Regions from separate parts of the Limnohabitans sp. TEGF003 genome, predicted to be linked through region 4. Evidence: predicted binding sites of a transcription regulator. Region 4 holds the regulator's gene; each other region holds the start of a gene.
What was found. Region 4 encodes FNR, which switches genes on or off when oxygen is low (the NO sensors DNR and NnrR bind a similar motif). Its sites were predicted from a motif close to TTGATNNNNATCAA; they were not measured.
Positions count from the first base shown of each region.

Region 1: ACZ5RT_RS13685 (fatty acid desaturase) is a predicted target of FNR. The motif match lies at 1,846-1,859, and genes of this name have one in related genera.
Region 2: ACZ5RT_RS00400 (TraR/DksA family transcriptional regulator) is a predicted target of FNR. The motif match lies at 1,160-1,173, and genes of this name have one in related genera.
Region 3: ACZ5RT_RS12640 (3-hydroxybenzoate 6-monooxygenase) is a predicted target of FNR. The motif match lies at 1,723-1,736, and genes of this name have one in related genera.

Region 1 is NZ_AP029225.1:2,897,973-2,902,759, reverse strand. Features, by position in the region: gene ACZ5RT_RS13690 (phosphoglycerate kinase) at 1-511, shown strand, start outside; gene ACZ5RT_RS13685 (fatty acid desaturase) at 676-1,788, opposite strand; gene pyk (pyruvate kinase) at 2,023-3,456, shown strand; gene fba (class II fructose-bisphosphate aldolase) at 3,623-4,687, shown strand; gene ACZ5RT_RS13670 (phosphoribosylaminoimidazolesuccinocarboxamide synthase) at 4,779-4,787, shown strand, end outside.
Region 2 is NZ_AP029225.1:87,016-91,802, forward strand. Features, by position in the region: gene ACZ5RT_RS00390 (MarC family protein) at 1-220, opposite strand, end outside; gene ACZ5RT_RS00395 (VOC family protein) at 226-639, opposite strand; gene ACZ5RT_RS00400 (TraR/DksA family transcriptional regulator) at 703-1,074, opposite strand; gene ACZ5RT_RS00405 (glutathione S-transferase) at 1,206-1,856, opposite strand; gene ACZ5RT_RS00410 (DUF2946 domain-containing protein) at 1,984-2,346, shown strand; gene ACZ5RT_RS00415 (copper chaperone PCu(A)C) at 2,476-2,949, shown strand; gene ACZ5RT_RS00420 (PhaM family polyhydroxyalkanoate granule multifunctional regulatory protein) at 3,033-3,860, shown strand; gene ACZ5RT_RS00425 (FIST signal transduction protein) at 3,868-4,787, shown strand, end outside.
Region 3 is NZ_AP029225.1:2,662,401-2,667,187, forward strand. Features, by position in the region: gene paaZ (phenylacetic acid degradation bifunctional protein PaaZ) at 1-1,551, opposite strand, end outside; gene ACZ5RT_RS12640 (3-hydroxybenzoate 6-monooxygenase) at 1,821-3,029, shown strand; gene ACZ5RT_RS12645 (cupin domain-containing protein) at 3,048-4,085, shown strand; gene ACZ5RT_RS12650 (fumarylacetoacetate hydrolase family protein) at 4,189-4,787, shown strand, end outside.
Region 4 is NZ_AP029225.1:2,008,575-2,013,361, reverse strand. Features, by position in the region: gene hemN (oxygen-independent coproporphyrinogen III oxidase) at 1-1,298, opposite strand, end outside; gene fnr (fumarate/nitrate reduction transcriptional regulator Fnr) at 1,507-2,226, shown strand; gene ACZ5RT_RS09960 (hypothetical protein) at 2,204-2,509, opposite strand; gene ACZ5RT_RS09955 (nitrogen fixation protein FixH) at 2,526-2,810, opposite strand; gene ccoG (cytochrome c oxidase accessory protein CcoG) at 2,840-4,291, opposite strand; gene ccoP (cytochrome-c oxidase, cbb3-type subunit III) at 4,353-4,787, opposite strand, start outside.

The DNA.
Region 1 (4,787 bases), 890 kb from region 4:
GGCGGCTGGCCTGAAGATCGGCAAGAGTCTGGCCGAGGCGGACCTGGTGGGCGAAGCCAAAGCGGTGATCGAGGCCATGAAGGCCCGTGGCGCTGAAGTGCCGATCCCGACCGATGTGGTGGTGGCCAAGACCTTTGCCGCCGATGCGGTGGCCACCGTGAAGAAAGCTACCGATGTGGCCGACGACGACATGATTTTGGACATTGGCCCCGAGACGGCGGCCAAGCTGGCGGCGCAGCTCAAGGCGGCGGGCACCATTGTCTGGAACGGTCCGGTGGGGGTGTTCGAGTTTGATCAGTTTGCCCATGGCACCCAGGTCATTGCCCAGGCGATTGCCGCGTCCAGCGCCTTCAGCATCGCAGGCGGCGGTGACACGCTGGCGGCGATTGCCAAATACGGCATTGAAAAACAGGTGGGCTACATCTCCACAGGCGGTGGCGCGTTCCTGGAGATTCTGGAGGGCAAGACCTTGCCTGCTTTCGAAATTCTGGCCAAACGCGCCGCAGGCTGATCGGCTTTTCCCCTTGTGGGCGCGAGCCCCTGCTCGCGAATGCTGGCCGGAGCCACAGCATTCATTCGGCCGCAGGGGCGACCTCCCACATGGAGGTCAGCTGATCTCCCACAACAAAAAACCCCGCCATGCGGGGTTTTTTGTTGGTTCGGGCCAAGGCCCGATCAGGCCTGCGCAGCAGGGGGCAGGTTGCCGCGCACCGGGCTGGTCATCGTGCCTTTGAAATCGGTCCAGCATTCGCGGCTGAAGTCGTACAGCTTGCAGTTTTTGGCGGTTTCAAAGTACCACTTCCAGGAGAAGGGCTGGACGATGATGCGGCCGGGCAGCATTTCTTCGAGCTTGGCCTGGGCTTGCTTCAGGCGGTAGAGCGGGATGCTCATGTCCACGTGGTGGGCGGTGTGCTCCATGATGTGGTGCATCAGTGCGCCGATCCTGAAGGGGAAGGTCAGGTGCACGGTGGTCGAGACGAAAGGCGCGGCCTTGGTCCAGGCAGCCTTGTTGTCGTGCCAGGACACTTTCACATGGGTGTGGTGCACATAGACCACAAAGCCGATCATGCTGTTCCAGAAGAAGAAGGGCACCACAAAACCCAGCAACAGCGAGAGCCAGACCGACTGTCCGGTGTAGACGGCCGCAGCGGCGATGGTGGCGATCCAGAACGCACCAAACAAGGTCACCAGCAGACTGTCCTTGAAGAAGATGGGGCGGCGGGTGGGCATGTGGGTCTTGTTGGGGAAGAACTCGCGCTTCCACCAGATCTCGATCATGTAATACAGGCCAGGCGCCCAGCCGCTGCGGTAGGCACGCTCCAGCAGTTTTTGCATGGGGCTCAGGGCTTCAAATTCAGCCGCCGTCAGCGGGGTCCAGACGAAGTCCACGCCTTTGAGGTTGGTGTAGCCGTGGTGCACCACGTTGTGGCCGGTGTCCCAGAGGCTGTAGGGGGTCAGCGAGGGTAAAAACGCGATGCGGCCCAGCACCTTGTTGAGTTCGCGGTGGGGGGTCAGGCTCTGGTGGCAGGCGTCATGGCCGATGATGAACAGGCGGCCGATCACGAAACCGGCGGCCAGGGCACACACCACTTTGAGCCAAATGGATTCGAGGGCGATGGTGCCGGCAATCAGGGCAAAGAACAGGGCGTAGTCCAGGATCAGGAGCACAAAGGCGCGCAGGGTGCTGCGTTCGGACAGGGGGATCAGCCACTCGCGCAGGGTCTTGCGGTGCGGCAGAGGCTGGTCCGGTGAGATGGGGGCCGTGGTCGGAGTGTGTAATGCGGTCATGACGCTTCAAGTTAAATCGCTCAGGCTGAAGTTTAGTCGCCTGAACGTTTCCATGGGCTGACAAGGATCAATTCAGAGCCATCGCAGGGAGAAATCGGTGTATACCTTCGGCCTTGTTGGGCTGAACCCGATGCCCCGGGTCGCGCGTCTTGTCTTGTGGGGCCCATCGGAAAGAACCGGGGATGTAACCCGTTTCGTGTGAGAATTGAAATCAAATTACATGGAGATGTCCGAATGCCCCGTCGCGCCACCAAGATTGTTGCCACCTTAGGCCCTGCTTCCAGCGATCCCGCCCTGCTCGAAGCCATGATCCGCGCCGGGGTGAACGTGGTCCGGCTCAATTTCAGCCACGGCAAGGCGCAGGACCATGTGGACCGCGCCCGACTGGTGCGCGAAGCCTCGCAACGCGCAGGCCGCGAAGTGGCCATCATGGCCGACCTGCAGGGCCCCAAGATCCGCGTGGGCAAGTTCGCCGAGGGCAAAGTCATGCTCGAGCCCGGTCAGGCTTTTGTGCTGGACGCCTCGCGCACCGAGCCGGGCGACATCCACGGCGTGGGCCTCGATTACAAAGAGCTGCCGCGTGACGTGAAAGCGGGCGATGTGCTGTTGCTCAACGACGGCCTGATCGTTTTGAACGTGGTGGCCGTCAAAGGCGAGCAGGTTCACACCACCGTCAAGCTGGGCGGTGAGCTGTCCAACAACAAGGGCATCAACAAACAAGGCGGTGGCCTCACCGCCCCGGCCCTGACGGCCAAGGACATGGACGACATCAAAACCGCCATGAGCCTGAAAGCCGACTACGTGGCCGTGAGCTTCCCGAAAAACGCCACCGACATGGAAATGGCCCGCCAGCTGTGCAATGTGGCCGGTGCCGAATACGGCCACAAGCCCGGGCTGATTGCCAAGATCGAACGCGCCGAGGCCATCCCGCACCTGGAAAGCATCCTGATCGCCAGCGACGGCATCATGGTCGCGCGGGGTGACCTGGCGGTGGAGGTGGGCAACGCGGCGGTGCCCGCTCTGCAAAAACGCATGATCAAGCTGGCCAAGGTGCACGACAAAGTCGTCATCACCGCCACCCAGATGATGGAAAGCATGATCACCAACCCGGTGCCCACCCGCGCCGAGGTGTCGGACGTGGCCAACGCGGTACTGGACGGCACCGATGCCGTCATGCTGAGTGCCGAAACCGCAGCAGGCAAATACCCGCTTGAGACGGTGGAAGAGATGGCCAAGATCTGTGAGGCCGCCGAAAACGCCGAAGACCCTGCACTGGATGCCGACTTCAAAGGCCAGACCTTCAGCCGCATCGACCAGTCCATCGCCATGGGCGCGCTGTTCACGGCCCACCACCTGGGTGCCAAAGCCATCGTGGCCATGACCGAATCGGGCTCCACGGCCCTGTGGATGAGCCGTCACCGGGTGCACATCCCCATCTATGCCCTGACCACCAAGCTCACGTCGCAGCGCAAGATGGCGCTGTACCGCAACGTGCGCCCCCTCTTGATGGACACCAGCGCCGACCGTGACACGGCCCTGGCCGAAGCGGAAGCACATCTGAAAAGCCGCAACATTGTGGGCACGGGCGATGTCTACGCCATCACCTGTGGCGAGCCCATGGGCTCGCCCGGCGGCACCAATATGCTGAAGATTTGCAAAGTGGCTTGACCCTGGCCTTGCAGGAGGCCGCCTCTGCGGCCGAATCCTTTCGCGCGCAGGGGCGCGCTCCCACAAAGTATCTGTACCCAACACCAGTGGCCTTTAAAATCCAGAACAGTTACAGGCCGGGTACAGACACGGGCTGCATGCATTTTTAACTTTTGGGGAATTTCACATGGCACTCGTTTCAATGCGCGAGCTGCTGGACCATGCGGCCGTCAACGGCTACGGCATTCCAGCTTTCAACGTCAACAACCTGGAGCAGGTCCAGGCCGTCATGATGGCCGCTGACGAAGTTGGCGCTCCGGTCATCCTGCAGGCCAGCGCAGGTGCGCGCAAATACGCGGGTGAGCCCTTCATCAAGCACCTGATCCAGGCGGCCACCGAGCAGTGGCCTCACATTCCGCTGGTCATGCACCAGGACCATGGCCAAAGCCCGGCGGTTTGCCAAGGCGCGATCAACCTCGGTTTTTCGTCGGTGATGATGGACGGCTCTTTGCTCGAAGACGGCAAGACCCCGGCCGACTTTGCCTACAACGTGGATGTGACCCGCCGCGTGGTGGACATGGCCCACCAGCTGGGCGTGTCGGTCGAGGGTGAATTGGGTTGCCTGGGCAACCTCGAAACGGGCGAAGCCGGAGAAGAAGACGGCATTGGTGCCGAGGGCAAACTGGACCACAGCCAGATGCTGACCGACCCCGAAGAAGCCGCCCAGTTCGTGAAAGCCACAGGCCTGGACGCGTTGGCCATTGCGATTGGCACCAGCCACGGCGCGTACAAATTCAGCCGCAAGCCCACGGGCGACATTTTGGCCATCAGCCGCGTCAAGGAAATCCACCAGCGCATTCCCAACACCCACCTGGTGATGCACGGCTCGTCCAGCGTGCCGCAAGAGCTGTTGGCCCTGATCAACCAGTACGGCGGCAAGATGAAGGAAACCTACGGCGTGCCCGTCGAGGAAATCCAGGAAGCCATCAAGCACGGCGTGCGCAAGATCAACATCGACACCGACATCCGCCTGGCGATGACGGCCGCTTGCCGCAAGTTCTTGTTCGAGAACCCCGACAAATTCGACGCCCGCGAATGGCTCAAGCCCGCCCGCGAAGCCGCCAAACAAATCTGCAAGCAGCGTTATCTGGAGTTCGGCTGCGAAGGCCAGGCCCCCAAGATCAAGGGCGACAGCCTGCAGGTGGTGGCCGCTCGCTACGCCCGGGGTGAGCTGGCGCAAGTGGTCCACTGATCGCACCCACAGCCTGCGATAATCACGCCGAATGGCCCGTTGACTGTTCAACGGGCCTTTTTCTTTTTTGCTGTTGCCTGACTGTTTTGCCATGACCTCT
Region 2 (4,787 bases), 1.5 Mb from region 4:
GCAAGGACACGTCCGACAGGCTCATGGCCTTCAAGAACGACTGGCCGACAAACATGAAGGCCAGCAGCAAACCAAAAGCGATCAAGACCTCGCGCACGATGACGCGTGCACGACGCTCGGGTGGGACAGCCCGCAAGCTGTTGACAAAAATCGGGATGTTGCCCAGCGGGTCGGTGATCAGCAGCAGCAAGATGGTGGCCGAAGCAAAGGTGTGCTCCATGCCCATCAGCTCGCGTACACCGTGCTCAGGTCGGCAAAGCCTTTGACCTCGATCGGGTTGCCAAACGGGTCCATGAAGAACATGGTCCATTGCTCGCCCGCAAGGCCTGCAAAACGCAGATGGGGTTCGACCACAAATGGCATGCGGGCCGCTTGCAGGCGGTCGGCCAGCGCTTGCCAGTCGTCTTTTTGCAAGACCAGACCGAAATGCGGCATCGGCACCAAATGGTCGCCGACATGGCCCGTCAGGCTGGTCTTGAAGGGCTCGCCCAGGTGCAGGGAAATCTGGTGCGTGAAAAAGTCAAAGTCCACCCAGGTGTCGGTAGAGCGACCCTCTTGGCAACCGAGCACGCCGCCATAAAAACGGCGGGCTTCGTCGAGGTTGGTGACGTGAAAAGCGAAATGGAACAGGCTGTGCATGCGTCAAAGCATATCAGCCCGCCAGCGGCTGGAACAGCGGGAAGAACCCGCAGTGCAGCTGTTTCAGCGGCGCAGTTCGGCCACAGTCTGGCAATCGAGGCAGCGTTTAGCGGTGGGGTAAGCGTTCAGGCGTGCAGGCGCAATGGTCACGCCGCAGTCGGTGCATTGCCCGTAAGTGCCGACCTGAATGCGCTCCAGCGCGGCGTCGATGTCGCCGAGCTCGGCGGTTTCGTGTTCGTTCATGGCGAACTCGGTTTCCCGCTCGGAGCGGATCTGGGCACGCGACTGAAAGCTGTTGTCAAAGTGCTCAGCGGCCATGTCGGCGCGCGACACCACGCCGCCGCGTTCGAAGGCGATGCGTGCCAGCAGCTGCGACCGGGCCTCGATCAGCTGGGCCTTGTAAATGTCGTGAGGGGAAGATGTGGATGTGCTCATGAAATTCATCATGAGCCTCGGATGCAGGACGCTTGTTGATGCAGGTCAACCATGCGGGGGCTGGCTGGGCATGGGCTCGCCGCATTTGACCTGCATCAATCGGAAGGCGCGTGGAGGTGCCTTCCGCTGGGTCAGGCTTTGGCTTTGGCGCGGGCCATCATCAGTTCGGTGTTGGCTTTGCGGTCGGCGTTGACTTGTTGCAGGGTGGGGCGTTCGCCCATGCGCTTGAGGTAATCGCGCACGGGCAGATCGGCCAAGAAGTCGCGGCCGTAAACGATTTTGGTGGCCGCCGACACCAGCGGCAGATGGACCACCGCCGCACAGTCGGCCAAGCTCAGGCTGTCGCCGAGCATGTAGGGGTTGAACTTGGCGAGTTGCGCGAACGCCGCCACGTTCTTTTCAAGTTGGGCACCCGTTTTTTCTTTGGCGCTGTCGCTGATCTGCCCGCCAAAAAAGGCTTGCGGGTAGAGGTTGCGCGCTACCAGTTCTAGGTGCAGCTCCAGAAAGGTCACCAGTTCACGCACCTTGGCCGCCGCAAACGGGTCGGCGGGCAGCAAGGGGTGCTGTGGGTATTGGTCTTCGATGTACTCCATGATCACGCCCGACTCGCACAACGTGCCTTGTGCGGTCTTGAGGTAGGGCACCTTGCCCAAGGGGCTAGCCGCCGGATCGGTCTGGCCCACCCAGGCCAGCTCTTCGGTGAAGGGCACACCTTTTTCGAGCAGGGCAAATTTGACTTTGTTGTAGTAGTTGCTGGCCGAAAAGCCGCAGAGTGTGAGCATGGGGGTCTCCTCGTGAGGGTGTTGAAATGTCCCAGCGTAATGGGCCACAGCCGATTGACGCGTCGCCAAGTTGACCAGCTGCGCGCGTCGCGTGCGGGCATGGTCTGCTGCGCCATAATCTGGCCTCATGTCATCCCTTCACAACGCCCATTCACTCGCCCGCTGTGTGCTGGTTTGGTGGATGTTGTTCATGGGGGCCTCGGTGGCATCGCCTTGGGTCAAACCCGAGGCTTCGCAGCTGGTGTGCACCGCCACCGGCAGCATCAAGATGGTGCAGGTCGGCGCAGACGACGCGTCCGCGCCCTTGACGCATGCTTGGCTTGACTGCCCCGCTTGTTTGCCCTTGATGGGACCCGCCGCCGCATTGGCGGTGACCGAGTGGTCCTGGGGCGCCGCGCCGCATGTGTTGCCCTCGCCATCGACGGCGCGCTTGGCCAGTCGGCCGCAGCAGCCCTGGCAAGCCCGCGCACCCCCCGCTTTTGGGGCCTGATGCCCTTGTGCCTCAGGGCTTGACCTCGGACCTGAGGTTTGAGCTTGCGCTGTTCTTTGCTGGTGAGACCACGGTGTCTGCCAGCCCCTTCGGCTTGACCGATTGATGACCCATTTTCAGGAGTGATCCATGTTCCGTTTCGTTTTGTCTTTGTCTGTTCTTGTTTTGTCTTTTGCTGCATCGGCCCAGGTGACCGTCAAAGACGCCTGGGTCCGTGCCACGGTGGCCCAGCAAAAAGCCACAGGTGCTTTCATGCAGTTGCTGTCGGCGCAAGACGCCCAGTTGATTTCGGCCCAGTCCCCCGTGGCGGGTGTGGTGGAAGTGCACGAAATGCGCATGGATGGCGGCGTCATGAAAATGCGCGCGGTGCCCAAGCTGGCCTTGCCCGCGGGCAAAGCGGTAGACCTCAAGCCGGGCAGCTACCACGTCATGCTGATGGACCTGAAGGGCCAGATCAAAGACGGTGATACGGTGCCCGTGACCCTGGTGGTCGAAGGCCAGGACGGCAAGCGCCAGACCCTCGACATCCAAGCCTTTGCTCGCGCTGCTGCAGCTGCGGCCATGAAGCATGACGACGGGCATGCCCACAAGCACAAACATTGAGTGAGCGGGTGCTCGTGCAGGAACGCATGTGCTTTGAAAGCGTCTTCAGGTAAGCTTTGCAGACCACTTTTCAAGGAGCAGCCATGAGCGACACTTCCGCCTTCGGCTTTGGCCAATTTGTGCCGGGCTTTGACTTTTTGCAAAACCTGTCCAAAACCGCTGCGCAGGCCCAGCCTGCGGCGGCTGCGGGCATGCCTGGGATGGCCAGCTGGGTGGCGCCCACGCTCAGCATCGAAGAGATCGACAAGCGCATTCAGGAGCTGAAGTCGGTGCTGTTCTGGCTGGAGCAAAACACCACGGCGCTCAAGGCCACCATCCAGGCGATGGAGGTGCAAAAAATGACCTTGACCACCTTGCAAAGCATGAATGTGAACATGGCCGATCTGGCCAAGGCGTTCACGGCCAAGCCCCCGACGCCGGAAGCCGCGCCTGCAGCCGCTGCGGCCAGCGCTGCAGACAAACCCAGGACCTCCTTGTTCACCCCCAAGCCCGCTCCCCACGCTGAAACCGAGCCGGCCACACCGCAGGCGTCGGCATCGAGCGCCGATGCGACGGCCCAGGCTGCAGCGGACCCGTCGGCCGACAAGGCGGAAAGCGGGTCTGCCAGCGAAGCGGCCAAGCCCGCGGTGGACCCGATGCAGTGGTGGGGTGCATTGACGCAGCAGTTTCAGGGCATTGCCGCAGCGGCCTTGAAGGACGTGGCGGGCGAAGCCATGAAGGCCGGCATGGCGGCCCAAGCCGCCTCCTCGGCGAAAGCCCCGGCCGCCCGCAAATCGGCGGCGACCAAAACCACCCGGGCCAAGCCAGCAGCCCGTGGGGCAGCGGTCAAGCGGCAGGGCGCCAAAGCGGCGCCTGCCAAGGCCGCTCGCACGGCCAGCCAGACTGCTGCCCGCAAAGCCACCAAGAAGTGAAGCGCCCATGAAGCTGTTTCCTTGTGGCCACGCCACCCACCCGCAGTGGCGCATGGCCGCAGGCCTGGTGCTGGCGCAGCTGCGTGCTCAGATGGAACTGCCGGAGTACGCCCGTCATCCGAAATTGGGGCTGCTCTACATCACCGACCATTACGCGCCCGAGGCGCAAGCGCTGCTGGACCATTTGCGCCAGGCTTTGCCCGAGGTGCCCGACTGGGCGGGCACGGTGGGCATTGGCGTGGCGGTGAGCAACGCCGAGTACTTTGACGAGCCCGCCATGGCGCTCATGCTGTGCGACCTGACGCCTGAGCAATACCGGGTGTTCTCTGGCGTGTCGTCCTTGCCTGCGGGCTGGGCCGATGCGGCCTTGGTGCACGCGGACTCGCACACGCCCGATTTGGCCGACTTGATCAGCGAGATGGCAGCCCGCACCCGGCAGGGCTATTTGTTTGGCGGCCTGAGCGCCAGCCGCACACGCAGTGTGCAGTTTGCGCTGCGGGCTGAAGACGCAGGGGGGGCCAATGCACACGGTGGTGTGCTCGAAGGCGGTTTGAGTGGCGTGGCGTTCTCGCCCGAGGTGGCCTTGTTGTCACGCGTGACGCAAGGCTGCCAACCCGTGGCCCCGGAGCGCGAAATCACCGAAGCCGATGGCCATGTGGTGCTCCAACTGGCAGGTGAGCCCGCGCTGGATGTGATGCTGGCCGATCTGGACATCAGCCTGAGCGAGCCACAAAAAGCCATTGCGGTGGTGCGCTCCACCCTGGTGGGCTTGAGTGCCGCCGGGCAGTCGGGCGTGGGCCGTGCGGGCAACTTGGGCAGCGACGTGCGGGTGCGCCACATCATTGGCCTGGACCCTTTGCGCCAAGGCGTGGCGATTGCCGAGCACCTGGAACCGGGCATGCGCTTGACGTTTTGCCGCCGCGATGT
Region 3 (4,787 bases), 650 kb from region 4:
CTCGCCCGTCACAGCGGCGATCATGGTGGGCGAGCCCTGCAGCGCGGTGCGCTGCATCAGGTGCTTGACGGCGCGGATGCCGCCGAGCTCTTCACCGCCACCTGCGCGGCCGGGGCCGCCGTGCTTGAGGGGCGGCAGAGGCGAGCCGTGGCCTGTGGATTCCACCGCCGATTCGCGGTCCAGGATGTGCAAGCGGCCATGCAAGGCGGCCGCCACCGGGATCACTCGGGCTGCGGTTAGAGGGTCTTTGGTCACCAGCGTGCCGACCAGGCTGCCCTGACCGCGTGCGGCCAGCTGCAGCGCTTCGTCGATGCCGTCATACGCCATGAGCGTGCTCACGGGGCCGAAGGCTTCCACGTCGTGCACGCTGTCGGTTTGCAGAGGTTTCTGGCACAGCAGCAGCGTGGGCTGGAAGAAGGCGCCGCCTTCGACGCCCTGCCCCTCGGGTTTGAAATCGGCACCGCCGCCAAACACCAGCTCGGCGCTTTGGCGCAGCAGAGCCACGCGCTCGGCCACATCAGCCTGCTGCGAATGCGAGGCCAAAGCCCCCATCTTCACGCCTTCGACCGACGGGTCACCCACCACCACTTTGGCCAGTCGTGCCATGAGTTTTTCAGCGACAGCGTCCAGGTGCTGGCGCGGCACGATGGCGCGGCGGATCGCGGTGCATTTCTGACCGGCCTTGACGGTCATCTCGCGCGCGACTTCTTTGACGAACAAATCAAACTCTTCGTCGTCGGGCGTGACATCGGGCGCGAGGATGGCGCAGTTGAGCGAGTCAGCCTCGGCGTTGAAGGGGATGCTGTGTTTGATCACATTGGGGTGCACGCGCAGCATGGCAGCGGTGTCGGCCGAGCCGGTGAAGGTCACCACATCCTGGCCGTTCAAACGGTCGAGCAGGTCACCGGTGGAGCCGATCACCAGCTGGAGCGAACCCGCAGGCAGGATGCCCGATTGCTCGACCAGGCGCACCATGGCTTCGGTCAGGTAGCTGGTGGACGAAGCGGGTTTACCGATGCAGGGCATGCCCGCCAAAAAGCTGGGCGCGAATTTTTCGAGCAGGCCCCAGATCGGGAAGTTGAAGGCGTTGATGTGCACCGCGATGCCGCCACGCGGCACCAGGATGTGCGTGCCCGCAAAGCCACCTTTTTTGCCGAGCGGGAACGCCGGGCCTTCGTGGATCAGGTTGCCGCTGGGCAGCTCGTTGCTCCCGATGCTGGAATAGGCAAACAAAGTGCCCGCGCCGCCTTCGATGTCCACCCAGCTGTCGGCGCGCGTGGCACCCGTGTGGGCCGAGATGGCGTAGAGCTGCTCTTTGTGCTCGCCCAGGTACTTGGCCAGGGCCTTGAGGCGCTGGGCGCGTTCCTGAAAGTCCAGTTTCAGCAAATTGGGCAGGCCCACGGTGCGGGCGTAGTGCACCGCGTCGCCAAAGTCGATGGCCTCGGCGTGGGTTTGGTAAACGGTCTGGCCGTTGAGGGCGCTGCGCAGCTGCTGCGCGCCTTGCTGGCCGATCCACTGGCCACCGATGAAACTTTGCAGGACTTGGGACATGGGAAGATGCTTTCAGAAAAGAACAAAGCCCGGTCCACAAGAATTAACCAACCGAGCGGTCGGGGAATTCTAGTCGGTTTGCCCTTTGAGCCCAACAAGAATTCGAAGGGCTGACTTTTGGAGGCTGCCCAGTCCTTCAAAGACGCCAGATCACAGCCAATTAACCAGGGGTTTACCCTAATCAAAAGACCAGCCGCCATGGTTTTAGAAAATTAGTATGCATGCTTATAATCTCACCACTTTCTTCATGTTCACCTGTTGGAGTTTCCATGAGCACTGCGCCTTCTCAACTTCCCGTCATCGTCGCAGGCGGTGGCATTGGCGGTCTGGCCGCCGCCCTCGCCCTGGTCCGCCAGGGCTTTGAGGTCACGGTGCTGGAACAAGCCCCCGAGATCGGCGAGATCGGCGCGGGCATCCAGCTCGGTCCCAACGCCTTCCACGCCTTTGACGCATTGGGCGTGGGCAACAAGGCCCGGGGCCGCGCTGTGTACACCGACTACATGGTCATGCACGACGCCATCGACGAGTACCAGGTCGGCAAGATCGAGACCGGCGAAGCCTTCCGCAAGCGTTTTGGCAACCCCTACGCCGTGATCCACCGGGTGGACGTGCACCTGTCACTGCTCGAAGGCGCACAGGAAACCGGCAAGGTCCAGTTCCACACCAACACCCGCATCGTCTCCATCGAACAGGACGAAGCCAACAACACCGTCACCGCCATCGACCAGAACGGCAAGCGCTGGACAGGCCAGGCCCTGATCGGTGCCGACGGCGGCAAGTCGGTGGTGCGCCAGCAGTATGTGAACGACCCACCCCGCGTGACCGGCCATGTGGTGTACCGCGCCGTGGTCGACAAGAAGGACTTCCCCAAGGACCTGCAGTGGAACGCCGCCAGCCTCTGGGCTGGCCCCAAGTGCCACCTGGTGCACTACCCGTTGCGTGGCGGTGAACAGTACAACGTGGTCGTGACCTTCCACAGCCGCCAGCAAGAAACCTGGGGCGTGACCGACGGCTCCAAGGAAGAAGTCGAGAGCTACTTCCAGGGCATCAGCCCCAAGGCACGCCAGTTGATCGAGTTGCCCAAGACCTGGAAGCGCTGGGCCACCGCCGACCGCGAGCCGATTGGCACCTGGGTGTTTGGCCGCGCCACCATCCTGGGCGACGCCGCCCACCCCACCACGCAGTACATGGCGCAAGGCGCGTGCATGGCGATGGAAGACGCCGTCACGCTGGGCGAAGCCCTGCGCGTGAACAACAACGACTGGACGAAGGCCCTGGCTTTGTACGAGCGTTCACGCGTGGCGCGCACCGCCCGCATCGTGCTGTCGGGCCGCGAAATGGGCCGCCTGTACCACGCCGCTGGCGTGGAGCGTCTGATCCGCAACTCGCTGTGGAAAGGCCGCACCCAAGAGCGCTTCTATGATGCGATCGAATGGTTGTATGGCTGGAACGTCAACAACTGCCTGGCCCAGGACTGAACCCCAAGGAGACCTTTCATGCAAGAACTCGGAAAACTCGAAGACCTGCCGCAGGACTACCGCGACGATCTGAAAAACCTGAACCTGGTGCCCCTGTGGCCCAGCCTGCGCGGCGTGCTGCCCCCCAAGGTGCCCACCCGCCAGACCCAGCCCACCTGCTGGGCCTACAAGGACATCAAGCCGCTCTTGCTCAAAGCGGGCGAGCTGACCCCGATTGAAAAAGCCGAGCGCCGCGTGCTGGTGCTGGCCAACCCCGGCCACGGCCTGGAAAAAATGCAGGCTTCTGCCGCCATGTATTTGGGCATGCAATTACTCATGCCCGGCGAATGGGCCCCCAGCCACCGCCACACGCCCAACGCGGTGCGCATGATCGTCGAAGGCGAAGGCGCTTACACCACGGTGGACGGCGAGAAGTGCCCGATGAGCCGAGGCGACTTGATCCTCACGCCCACAGGCCTGTGGCACGAACACGGCCACGACGGCACCGATCCCGTCATCTGGCTGGATGTGCTGGACCTGCCGCTGGTCTATTACATGGAGGCCAGCTACCACATCAACGGCGAGCGCCAGACCGTGGTGCCTGGCCAGGGCGACAAGCAATACGCCCGTGGCGGCGTGGTGCCCAGCCATGTGTTCGAGCGCAGCAAGAAGGCTTACCCCATGCTGCGCTACGCCTGGAAAGACGCGAAGGCCGCACTGGAAGCCATGGCTTCGGACGACGCCGCGCTGGAGCAAGTACAGGTCACCTACGTGAACCCCGAAACCGGTGGCGATGCAGAAAACATCCTGGGCTTTTACGCCCTGATGCTGCGCCCCGGCCAGACGCTGCGCTTGCCTGCCCGCTCACCGGCACAGGTGTTCCACGTGATCGAAGGCGCTGTGCAAGCGCAGATCGTGAACAGCACCTTCACCCTGGCCGAAGCCGACACCTGCTGCGCCCCGGGCTACGAAGCCGTGACGCTGAAAAACCTGAACGCGAACCAAGCCGCCTTCATCTTCATCGCCGACGAATCGCCCCTGCACCGCAAGCTCGGTGTTTACGAGAACCGCGGCTGATTGGTCATCCTCGGGCTTGACCCGAGGATCCATGGATGCCCGATCAAGTCGGGCATGACAGCTGGATTTTTTCGGCATCACTGCCTTTTTATTGAACAACCCCATGACCTCTTATCTCTTCAATCCCCCCGCCGTCCAGTCCCTGCCCATTCGTGGCAAAACCGAGCGCTTCCCGATCAACCGCATTTTCTGTGTGGGCCGCAACTACCATGCGCACGCCGTCGAGATGGGCCGCCCCGTCGACAAGAGCGTCGAGCAAGCCTTCTACTTCACCAAGTCGCCCCAGACCCTGGTGGAGAGCGGCGCCACCATCGCCTACCCACCCCGCACCAACAACTACCACTTCGAGATGGAACTGGTGCTGGCCATTGGCAAAGCAGGCTTTCGCGTGAGCGATGCCAATGCGCATGAGCTGGTCTATGGCTACGCCGCGGGGCTGGACATGACACGCCGCGACCTGCAACTGGTGGCGCGTGACAAAGGCCGCCCCTGGGACACCGGCAAGGACATCGAAGAAGGCTCGGTCTGCTCCGAGATCGTGCCCATGCCCGGCGTGGTGATCGAGCACGGCGCGATTGCGCTGGAAGTTAACGGTGCCACCAAGCAGTCATCCAACGTGGACAAGCTGATCTGGAACATCCGCGAAATCATCACCGACCTGTCCACCTACTACCACCTGCAACCCGGCGACCTGATCTACAC
Region 4 (4,787 bases):
CAGCCCATGGCGGTGACCTGGATGCCGGAGTCACTCAGCGCCACCAGGCCTTGCGACTGCATGTCTTCGAGCTGGCTCAGCTCTTTGGCAAACAGGGTTTTGAAATCGACCAACCAGGCCAGGTTGATGGACTCGTATTGCAAATGGCCCTGGCACATCAGCGCCATGATGACCGAGCGGCGAATCAGGTCGTCGCGCGTGAGCGCCAGGCCCCGCACCACTGGAAAGTGGCCCTGATCGAGCAGGTCACAGTACTCTTCCATGGTCTTGGCGTTCTGGCTGTAAGTCGCGCCGATCCGCCCGATGGAGGAGACGCCCAAGGCAATCAGGTCGCAATCGGCTTGCGTGCTGTAACCTTGGAAGTTGCGGTGCAAACGCCCTTGCCTTTTGGCCACGGCCAAGGCGTCGTCGGGCAAGGCGAAGTGGTCCATGCCAATGTAGACATAACCCGCATCGGTCAAGGCGTCGAGCGAGCGCGACAGCATGGACACTTTGGCTGCACCCGAGGGCAATTCTTGCGCATGGATGCGGCGTTGGGGCTTGAAGCGTTCGGGCAGGTGCGCATAGGCATACAGCGCAATGCGGTCAGGACGCAGACTTTTCACCTGCTCAAGTGTGCGGTCAAAGGACTCGGGGGTTTGCAGAGGCAGGCCGTAAATCAGATCGACGTTGACCGACTCGAAGCCGAGGCGGCGAGCCGCTTGAACCAGTTGAAACACCTGCTCGGACGGCTGTATGCGGTGCACGGCTTTTTGCACCGCAGGGTCAAAGTCCTGCACGCCGAAACTCAGGCGGTTGAAGCCCAATTCGGCCAGCACGGCCAGTCGACTGTCGTCCACGGTGCGCGGGTCCACCTCGACAGAGTATTCACCGCCCGGCACGAATTCAAAATGCTCGCGCAGCATGGCCATGAGTTGGCGCAGCTCTTCGTCGCTCATGAAAGTGGGCGTGCCGCCACCCAAGTGCAACTGGCTGACCGACTGCCCTCGCCCCAGGTGCCGGGTGTGCAGTTCAACCTCTTTGCCGAGGTATTTCAAATACGCGGCAGAACGCTCTTTGTGTTTGGTGATGATTTTGTTGCAAGCGCAGTAATAACAAAGCGATTCGCAAAACGGGATGTGCACATACAAGGACAGCGGTGTCTGCTTGCCCACCGTACCCGATTGACGCTGCACCAAGGCTTGCACATAGTCGGCCTCGCCAAAGGCTTCGACGAAACGATCCGCTGTGGGATAGGAGGTGTAACGCGGACCGGGCACGTCAAAACGTGTCAGCAATTCAGGCGTGATGACGGACATGCGGCTGCCCCTTAATTCGAATGTGTTCACAACAATGGTGCGACTTTGCCTGTTTGCCCCCACGCTTGTATTGACTCAAGTCAAACGCTTTACCGGTTTCCCGGGATTTCCTGCACAGACAGGGTATACCCTGAAATTCGGGGTCGTTTTCGGTATAAGCTCAAGACTTGATCTAAGGCAAATCCATTTCTCAACCATGAGATCAACCATGAATCCCCAAGCCATCAAAGTCGCCTGCTCCAATTGCAACCTGCGTGAGTTGTGCATGCCCATGGGCCTGAGCGAGCATGACCTCAACCGCCTCGACGATCTGGTGGCGGTGCGCCGCAAAGTCAAGCGCGGGACCACTTTGTTCACCAACGGCGAGAAGTTCACCTCGCTGTACGCCATCCGCACGGGATTTTTCAAAACCTGCCTGGCCACCGAAGATGGACGCGACCAGGTCACGGGTTTTCAGATGGCAGGCGAAATCATTGGTTTGGATGGCATCGTGAACGACCAGCACACCTGCGATGCGGTGGCCCTGGAAGATGCCGAGGTCTGTGTCATGCCGTTTGACCGCATCGAAGAGATTTCACGCGAGGTGACCGCGCTGCAAAGCCATGTGCACAAAATCATGAGCCGCGAAATCGTGCGCGAACACGGCGTGATGCTGCTGCTGGGCAGCATGCGGGCCGAAGAGCGACTGGCCGCTTTTTTGCTGAATCTGGTGCAACGTCTGCATGCCCGTGGCTTTTCCCAGTCCGAGCTGGTGCTGCGCATGACGCGCGAGGAAATCGGCAGCTACCTGGGTTTGAAGCTCGAAACCGTCAGCCGCACTTTCTCCAAATTCGTCGAGGAAGGCATGGTGGAAGTCAAACAACGCCATGTCCGCATTCTGGACACCGAAGGCCTGCAGCGTCTGGTCAACAACAACGCGTGCCATTGACGCCGCCCTGCGCACAGTCTGCCGGGCGATCGCCCGGCGCTACCGGGCAGCGGTTGACTTCAAACGGGGACATGCCCAGCAGCGTGGTCAGGGCGCTGGAGAGCATGGTCAGACCCCAAAACGCGAAAAAAGCCAAGGTGTAAATCGCTTGCCTGGACAAGTCCAGATCGCGCCCGAACCAGTGCAGGTCTCGCGGGTCGACGAAGGCGAACACCAGCATTTCCATCAGTCCGGCCACCAAAAAGGCAGGCCAGGCAATCCACATCCAACGTTGAGCCCGCATGGTGTCTCCCTTCGCCTCAGGGTTGAGTCGGTGCGGCAGCAGGCGCCTGGACCGCTGAGGGCAATTCGCCCGTGGCCGCGTGGTTGCGGCCTTGCATGGCTGGAGCATGCGTGATGCCCTGGCGTTCCTGCATGGCGCTGCGCGGCGTCACCTGAAGCACCGGGTCGGGGTTGCTGGCGGCAATGTAAAACGTGACCAATCCCGCCACGACCACCACGGCCGGGCCGCCCACCACCATCCAGACCAGGCCAAAGCGCCACCAGGGTTGACCCTCTTGGGGCTTGCGCAGTGCGTTGTTCATGTGTGTCTTTCTGAAAAGGAGGTCACCCATCAACGGGGAACCAGGAACACGGTTTTCTCGCTCAACTGTCCCACCACTTGGCCATCGGGCGCGCGTGAGGCGATGCGGAAATGGATCGGGTGCGAGCCCGCAGCGGCCGCATCATAGGGCAGCTGCAAACGCACCGAGACCCAGCGGGACTCGGTGGCGGCCACTTGCACCTCTGGCTCACCCACCAGCTTAAGGCCAGGCAAGCCATCGATCTGCAACTCAAAGTTCAAGTGGTGTTCGGCTGCATTCATGATTTGCAGGCGGTACACGTTCTCGATCTGACCGCCTGCAACGATGCGGGCCAAAGTGGCACGGTCGCGTTCGATGTCCACTTTGAAAGGCTGGCGCAGCCACAGGGATGCCCCGACACCGACGATGATGGCCCACAACACGGCGGTGTAGACCAACACGCGGGGGCGGAAAATGCGGCGCACCGTTTGCGCCCAGTTCCAGCCCTTGTCCATCGCGTTTTGCGTGGAAAACTTGATCAGGCCGCGCGGATAACCCACCTTGTCCATCACGTTGTCACACACGTCCACACAAGCGCCGCAGCCAATGCATTCGTACTGCAGGCCTTTGCGGATGTCGATGCCCGTGGGGCAAACTTGCACACACAAGGTGCAGTCCACACAAGAACCCAGGCCCAGGGCTTGGGGATCGGCTTTTTTGGAGCGGGCACCCCGGGGCTCGCCCCGCGCTTCGTCGTAGGTGACGATGAGCGTGTCCTTGTCGAACATGGCGCTTTGAAAGCGGGCATAGGGGCACATGTATTTGCACACCTGCTCGCGCATGAAGCCCGCGTTGCCATAGGTGGCAAAGCTGTAAAACAGGATCCAGAAAATTTCCCATGGGCCAAAGCCCAGCGACAGGATCGATGCCGTCAACTCGCGGATGGGCGTGAAGTAGCCCACGAACGTGAAACCCGTCCACAACGAGAACACGATCCAGGCGAGCTGCTTGCCCGTCTTGCGCCAGACTTTGTTGAAGCTCAGCGGTGCGGCATCCAGGCGCATGCGGGCAGATCGATCGCCCTCGAACTGGCGCTCGATCCAGATGAAAATTTCGGTGTAAACGGTTTGCGGGCAGGCAAAACCACACCACAAACGCCCTGCCACTGCCGTGAACAGAAACAAGGAGAGTGCCGAGATGACCAGCAAAGCCGTCAGGTAAATGAAGTCTTGCGGATACAGGACGAGGCCGAAGATGTAGAAGCGGCGAGCGCCCAGGTCGAACAGCACCGCCTGGCGCTGCCCCCATTCCAGCCAAGGCAGGCCATAAAAAACCAATTGCGTGATGACCACCATCAACCAACGCCAGCGAGCGAAAACGCCCTGCACACTGCGTGGGTAGATTTTTTGGTGCGCCTGGTACAGCGACACCAGTTCCGCATCACCGTCGGTGGGTACGGGGGTGATGGGGATCACGCTGCGGGGGGGACGCTGATCGGGGATGGACAAAATGCAGACCTTGGGTCAAAGGGTGCAGCAGGACGGGCCTGCTGCACGGGGGACATCATTTCGCGGCGCTGACCGTGGTGCTCGCCGGGGCGTTGTTGGACAAGCCCCAGACATAAGAGGCCAGCACATGGATCTGACCTTCGGTCAGCTTCTGGGCCTGGGCGGGCATCTGGTTGACCTTGCCGTTGTTGATCATGTTCACGATGGCGTTTTCACCCCAACCGTGCAGCCAGATGTCGTCGGTCAGGTTGGGCGCACCCAGGGCGTGGTTGCCCTTGCCGTCCATGCCGTGGCAGGCTGCGCAGACACCAAACTTGGACTTGCCCAGCGAGGCGCGCAGGGAGTCGTGCGGGCTACCCGACAGGCTGAGCACATAGTGGGCCACGTTGCGCACGTCTTCAGGGCCACCCACCGCTGCGGCCATGGGGGGCATGTTGCCCGCACGGCCTTGCACCAAGGTGGTCTTGATCGCGTCAGGTGTGCCGCCATA